3 regions of the Variovorax sp. LjRoot290 genome follow, and region 2 is predicted to be linked to each of the others. Evidence: predicted binding sites of a transcription regulator. Region 2 holds the regulator's gene; each other region holds the start of a gene.
The links. Region 2 encodes sigma-54, which starts transcription at its own class of promoters, with help from an activator protein. Its sites were predicted from a motif close to TGGCANGNAANCTGCTTT; they were not measured.
Positions count from the first base shown of each region.

Region 1: the regulator sigma-54 is predicted to act here: its motif matches at 1,045-1,062, upstream of ACSQ9A_RS27605 (pilin).
Region 3: the regulator sigma-54 is predicted to act here: its motif matches at 1,316-1,333, upstream of ACSQ9A_RS15185 (P-II family nitrogen regulator).

Region 1 covers NZ_CAXURW020000001.1:5,598,960-5,601,221, reverse strand. The annotation lists gene ACSQ9A_RS27610 (3',5'-cyclic-nucleotide phosphodiesterase) at 108-914, shown strand; gene ACSQ9A_RS27605 (pilin) at 1,119-1,580, shown strand; gene ACSQ9A_RS27600 (Wzy polymerase domain-containing protein) at 1,695-2,262, shown strand, end outside.
Region 2 covers NZ_CAXURW020000001.1:5,328,161-5,330,422, forward strand. The annotation lists gene ACSQ9A_RS26320 (phospholipase D family protein) at 1-555, opposite strand, end outside; gene ACSQ9A_RS26325 (RNA polymerase factor sigma-54) at 558-2,138, opposite strand; gene lptB (LPS export ABC transporter ATP-binding protein) at 2,153-2,262, opposite strand, start outside.
Region 3 covers NZ_CAXURW020000001.1:3,048,990-3,051,251, reverse strand. The annotation lists gene ACSQ9A_RS15195 (GNAT family N-acetyltransferase) at 1-231, opposite strand, end outside; gene ACSQ9A_RS15190 (DMT family transporter) at 242-1,177, opposite strand; gene ACSQ9A_RS15185 (P-II family nitrogen regulator) at 1,426-1,764, shown strand; gene ACSQ9A_RS15180 (TIGR00730 family Rossman fold protein) at 1,770-2,262, opposite strand, start outside.

The DNA of each region.
Region 1 (2,262 bases), 270 kb from region 2:
CCAGCTGTACGCGCAGCGTTTAGCCTCGATAGCGTTGCAGCCCAAAGACCAGAACTGGGATGGTGCAACCCGGTTCGAAACCAAATAGAAAACAAAAGGCCTCGCATATGCAGGTGCGCGTGTTGGGTTGCTCGGGCGCCATCGCCAAGGACTGCCGCACGACGTCATTCCTGGTCGACAGCGACCTGCTGGTCGACGCCGGCACCGGCGTCGGCGACCTGAGCTTGGACGAAATGGCCGCCATCGACGATGTGGTGCTCACCCATTCGCACCTGGACCACATCGCCGCGCTGCCCCTGATGATCGACGCCGTGGCCAGCTGCCGCAACAAGCCGCTGCGCGTGCATGCGCTGCGCGCAACTATCGAGGCGCTGCGCGCCCATGTGTTCAACAACGTCATTTGGCCGGATTTCGCGAGCATTCCAAGTCGCGAGGCGCCGTTTGTGAGCTTTCATGACATCGTGGTTGGTCAGCAGTTCGAGTTGGGAACCCGGGCGCTCAAGAACATCGAAGTGCTGCCGGCCGTGCACACCGTACCGGCCTGCGGCTACGCGGTGCGCTGCGCCGAGGGCGGGCCGAACTGGGTTTTCAGCGGGGACACCGAGCGTAATCCGGCCTTCTGGCTGCGGGTGAACCAGCTTGATGTGGGTATGCTGGTCATTGAAACGGCTTTTAGCAATCGGGAGCAGGCTTTGGCGCAGCGCAGCTTGCATTTGTCGCCCGCGACTTTGGCCGACGAACTGGCCCATATCGCCCCCGGCAAGAGTTATCCGATCTACATCACGCACACCAAGCCGGCTGAAACCGAAGAAATCATGAGCCAGATCGACATGCTGGCCGACGGCTCGCAGACGCATGGCACGAAGGGGTGGGACATTCGGTGGCTGGAGGCGGCGGGGGTGCTGCAGGTCTGACCACTGTGGGTGGTTGACTGACAAAATTTGTCATCCCGCGTGTGGCATATGCAACAGGTTGTGTCACCTGTTGTAACTCCGGCGTGAACAAATGCACACCAAGGTTTGCTTCAGAGGCGAGCAGCCGGGATGGCACAGATGCTGCGGAGGTTGAACGCACCGGGGGCCTTCCTCGGGTCCTTCAACCAACTGGAGTTTCTTGAAATGAACCGTCGTTCCATCGCACGCAACGTGCAAAAGGGTTTCACCCTTATCGAATTGATGATCGTTGTGGCGATCATCGGTATCTTGGCTGCTGTGGCGCTGCCGGCGTATCAGGACTACACAGTGCGTGCGCGTGTGACTGAAGCACTGGTTATCGCATCTGGCGCAAAATCGACCATTGGTGAAAATGCTGCCAATGGCGCTTCTCTCAATGCTGGCGTCGACGACATCGCACTTGGATCGGGGCTGAAAAATCTCGAAGTCATGTCCACAGCTATCGGTACGGGCGTTATTTCGCTCACAACCACTGCTAATGCAGGAGCTTTGAGCATCACGCTGACCCCGACCGCCAATGGCGTAGCTTTGGTCAACGGTACCCTGCCGTCAGGCCCCATCAAGTGGGTGTGCAAAGTGTCGGCTGCTGCGAAGAACAAATACGTCCCCAATGAATGTCGCATCTAAGCTGACTTGACAAAAAAAGCCCCAATCGGGGCTTTTTTTTATGGCGAAGTTCAAATATCGCCTAGCTTGATGAATCGACTGTCCCAAACCTCACTCGCGCCCGTCTGGGCAGCCATGGCCTCCGCCTCGCTCTCGTTGGCTTGGTTGTTGCCCAATCACTCGAAGCCATGGACTTCGTTTCATTGCGACGCTTGGATTGCGACGGTGCTGGCGCTGATCGGGCTGGTGGTCATGGTGCGGGCGCGGCAGGTCGTCATTTGGGACGGCTTGGTACTGATCGTCGCGCTTCTGGTTCCGCTGCCTTTTGCGCAATATGCTTTCGGGCTTTTGCCGTTTGCTGGGCAGGCCTGGATCGCCAGCGCGTATATAGCGGGATTCCTGCTGGCTCTGATGGTAGGCCAGCGGTGGCAAGGCTGGCGACCCGTCTGGATGGGCGATATCTTGTTTTCGGCCATTGGTATCGCCGCGATCATTTCGGTGGCACTGCAACTCCAGCAATGGCTGGGATCGGCCGACCGCGGCACCCTGGATGTCTGGACGGTCGGTTCAGATGGCGCTCGCCCCTATGCCAATATGTCGCAGCCCAACCAACTTGCCACCTTGCTCCTCTGGGGCTTGCTGGCCTGCGGCTGGGGTGTTTGGCGCAGGCAGTTGGGGCTCGCCGCAGCTTTGCTCGCCGCGG
Region 2 (2,262 bases):
GATGAAGAGCTTGTTGTGCATGCGCCGGTTGACGCGGCTGAAGTCGAAAAGCGAGGCCGAGAAGCGCCTGAGCATGCTGCCGCGCCCGGCCGGAAACGGGTTGAAGAGCCGCAGCTCGAGGTTGGGCGTGGCGGCCAGCGCGAGCAGCAGCTCGTCCTCGCCCGCAGTGTAGAGATCGTCCATCAGGAGCCGCACGCGCACGCCGCGCTGGGCCGCGTCGCGCAGCGTGCGCAGCAGGTAGCGGCCGGTCTCGTCGTTGTCGATCTGGTAGTACTGGACGTCGAGCGTGCGCTCGGCGCGGCGCGCGAGCTCGAGCCGCGTGTTGAGCGCGAAGTCGCCGCTGGGCATGAGCCGGAAGCCGCTGAGGTCCGCATCCGGCTGCGAGGCCTTGGCGATGCGGCCCAGCACGGTGCCGGTGGACAAGGGCATCGCCTTGGACGGCGTGCGCTCGAATTCGGCCGGCAGCATCGCGCAGCCGCTGGCGAGAAGAAGCACCGCCATCAAGGCCAGGCCGAGGCGAATCCAGCTTGGTAGCGGACTCGGACGGCGACTCATCGCTAGAGTGCCTTGCGCAGGTTCGCAGGCGCGATGCGCAGCGCCTCGCGGTACTTGGCCACCGTGCGGCGCGCGCACTCGATGCCCTGCTCCTTGAGCATCTCGGACACCTGGCTGTCGGACAGCGGCTTCCTCACGTCCTCGGCGCTCACGAACTGCTTGATCAGCGCGCGCACCGCGGTGCTGGAGGCGTTGCCGCCGGTTTCGGTGCCGAGCGCCGAGCCGAAGAAGTACTTGAGCTCGACGGTGCCGTAGGGCGTGGCCATGTACTTGGCGGTGGTCACGCGGCTGATGGTGGATTCGTGCAGGCCCAGCTCGTCGGCGATCTCGCGCAGCACCAGCGGCCGCATCGCGAGCTCGCCGTGCACGAAGTAGCTCTTCTGCCGCTCGACGATCGCGTTGGAGACCCTGAGGATGGTGTCGAAGCGTTGCTGGATGTTCTTGATGAACCAGCGCGCTTCCTGCAGCCGCTGCGACAGCGCCTGGCTGCCCTCGCCCTTGTGCTGCTTGAGCGCGCCGGCATAGATGTCGTGCACGCGCAGCCGCGGCATGACCTCGGGATTGAGCATGACGCGGAACTTCGCGTTGGTGCCGTGGCCGATGCGCGTGACGATCACGTCGGGCACGACGATGTTGCGCTCGACGTCGACGAAGCGGCGCCCCGGCTTGGGCTCGAGCCTGGCGATCAGCTGCAGTGCGGCGCGCACCTCGTCTTCGTTGCTGCGCGTGAGCGTGGCCAGGCGCTTGAAGTCGCGCCGCGCGAGCAGCTCCATCGGCTGCTTGCAGATCGCGATGGCGGTCTTGCGCACCTGGGCCTCCTCCTCGCTCTCCTTGGCGCTCGCCAGCTGGCGCAGCTGGATGGTCAGGCATTCGCCGAGGCTGCGGGCGCCGACGCCGGCCGGCTCCAAACTCTGCAGCAGGCCCAGCGCGACCTGGAAGTGATGCACCAGTTCGTCGAACTGGTCGTTGTCGTCGCCCGCGAGGCCCGAGGCCAGCGCCGGCAGCGAATCCTCGAGGTAGCCGTCGTCGTTGAGCGATTCGATCAGGAAGCGCAGCGCGGCGCAGTCGTTCTCGTTCAGGCGCAGCGACAGCGCCTGCCGGTGCAAGAAGGACTGCAGCGATTCCTGGCTGCGCGCGAGCTCGGTCGCATCGGTGCGCTCGTCGTCGCCGAGGTTGTTGGCGCGCGCGGGCGCATCGCCGCCCCACTCGCTGTCGTCGGGCGCGAGGTCGACCGTACCGTCGCCCTCCCAGTCGGGTTCGCTGTCGGCGGGCGCAGCCGCTTCGGCATCGCCGTTGGCGGCGACCGCCACCTCGGCCGGCGCCGCGGCCGAGCCGGGGACGAAGTCAGCCTCGCCCTCGGCCTGGCGGTCTTCGTCGCGCACCGGCGCATCGGCCGCCTCGAGACCGAACTCCTCGCGCGGCGCCTCTTCGGCCGTGCGTTCGAGGAACGGGTTCTCGTCGAGCATCTGCTCCACTTCCTGGCTCAATTCGAGCGTGGAGAGCTGCAGCAGCCGGATCGACTGCTGCAGCTGCGGCGTGAGCGCCAGGTGCTGGGAAACGCGCAGCGAGAGCCCTTGCTTCATCGAAGTACGGTCCCCTACATCCGGAAATGCTCGCCCAGGTACACGCGTCGTACCTCGGCGTTGTCGACGATCTCCGAAGGCGTGCCTTGTGCCAGCACATGCCCGTCGCTGATGATGAAGGCGT
Region 3 (2,262 bases), 2.3 Mb from region 2:
CGCTTTGATGTAGAGCGGGCAGGCGGCCGCCAGCTGCCGTCCGCGCCAAAGCGTGACGAAGCGCGGCGTCCAGCCGCTGCGGGCCGAGGCACTGGCGCTCTGGTGCAAGGCGTCCAGGTAGGCATGGCGCATGAAGGGGGAGGGCGCGGCCTGCGTGGCCAGCAAGTCGTCCCAGGCCGCGGCATCGATCTCGGATGCCGCGCCGTGAATGCGGATGACAGGGTTGGTCAAAGGAGCCTCGTCAACGCTTGCGTGTGCCTAGGGTTTCGGCAATGTAGATGCCGCCAAGCACCAGGGCCAGCGCCACCGCGTGATAGGTCGACAGCGCCTCGCCCAGCACGAGGACGGCCAGCAGCGGCCCGAAGATCGGCACCAGGTTGAGGAAGACGCCGGCCCGCGCGGGACCGATCAGGCCGACTACGTGGATGAAGCTGATCTGCGAAATGAAGGAGGGCAGAAGTCCGATGAAGAGGATCAGCGCCACGCCCTTCGGCGTCGGCATGAAGAAGTCGCCCATCGCGATTTCTGCCGCGACCAGCGGCACCGAGACGAGGCAGGCCACTGCCGCCGTGGCGGCGAAGAACACGATGGCCGGCACTTGCGGGCGGCGGCGCAGGCCAAGCGCGTAGCCGGCATAGAGCAGGCTGGCGATGATCATCCAGACGTCGCCGATGTTGAAGGCCAGGTCCGCGAGCAAGGCCAGTTGGCCGCGCGAAGCCACCACGGCGATGCCCGCGATGGTGAGCACCACGCCTGCGAGCTGCAGCCAGCTGATCCGGGTACGGAAGAAGAACAGGCTGCCCACCAGCACGAGCACCGGGATGGTGCCTTGGATGATCGCGATGTTGATCGCCGTCGTGTGATGGGCGGCGGCGTAGAACAGCGCATTGAAACCGGTGAAACCCGCCGTGCCCATGAGGGTGATGTAGCGCCACGAGGGCAGCAGGCTGCGCCAGTGGGCCGCGATCTGGCGGCGCGAACTGAGGCCCAGCGCGATGCAGCAGACGATCCAGCGCGAGAAGGTCAGCATCATGGGCGACACCTCGCCCACCGCGAGCCGGGCGGCCACCGCGTTGGCGCCCCAGATCAGCGTGGTGAATACCAGCAGCGGGTAGGCTTGGCCCTGGAGCCAGGGAAGGAAGGAGCCGAAAAAGCCGGCGGAAGAACCTGAGCGCATCGAGCGCCGAGCGTATCAGTCCCAGTCGCCGGGCGTGGAATGCGTTCGACAAGCCATGGCTTCCGAAGGCGAATGACATAATTTCGCAGCGGGTGGCCTCGCCGGCAACTCGCGAAGACGGCCGATGCGACGGCATCCTGGCACGCTACATGCAGGACGCCGAGAGCATCGACGAGATCGTCGCTGCGGGTTACGGATTGGCGCTACCCTACCAGCAAGTTCAACGAAACCGCCGGAAGAGAGACCGTATGAAGCAAATCACCGCCATCGTCAAACCGTTCAAGCTCGACGACGTGCGCGAGGCCCTGGCCGAGGTTGGCGTCACCGGGCTCACCGTGACCGAGGTCAAGGGCTTCGGCCGACAGAAGGGGCACACCGAGCTCTACCGTGGTGCGGAGTACGTGGTCGACTTCCTGCCGAAGATGAAGGTCGAAGTGGTGGTCAACGAGGCCGATGTCGAACGTTGTGTCGACGCAATCGTGAGCGCCGCCCGCACGGGCAAGATCGGCGACGGCAAGATCTTCGTGACCAATGTGGAGCGCGTGGTACGCATCCGCACCGGCGAAGAGGACGAAGCCGCCGTCTAGGGCGCTCAGAGCATCTCGGCGAGCTTGTCGCCACGCGGATGGCGGCCCGCTTCCTCGACCAGGGCTTCGAGCAGGGCCGGGGCTTCGCCGCCCGCTCGTATCAACCCCATCTGCCATTCGCCCATGAAGCCCTCGCGCACGCTGTGGGCAAGAAATTCGAGCAGGCCGGCGTAATAGCCCGCAACGTTCAGGATGCCGACCGGCTTGTCGTGGTAGCCGAGCTGGCGCCAAGTCCAGATCTCGAACAGTTCCTCGAAAGTGCCGATGCCGCCCGGCAGGGCGATGAAGGCGTCGGCGCGTTCGCCCATCATGGCCTTGCGCTCGTGCATGGTGTCGACGACGTGCAGCTCGTCGCACAGTGGGTTGGCGAGCTCCTTGTCGACCAGGGCCTTCGGAATGATGCCCACCACCCGGCCGCCCGCCGTGCGCGTGGCCTCCGCCACCGTGCCCATCAGGCCGGTGCGGCCGCCGCCATAGACCAGTTGGCCGCCGCGTTCG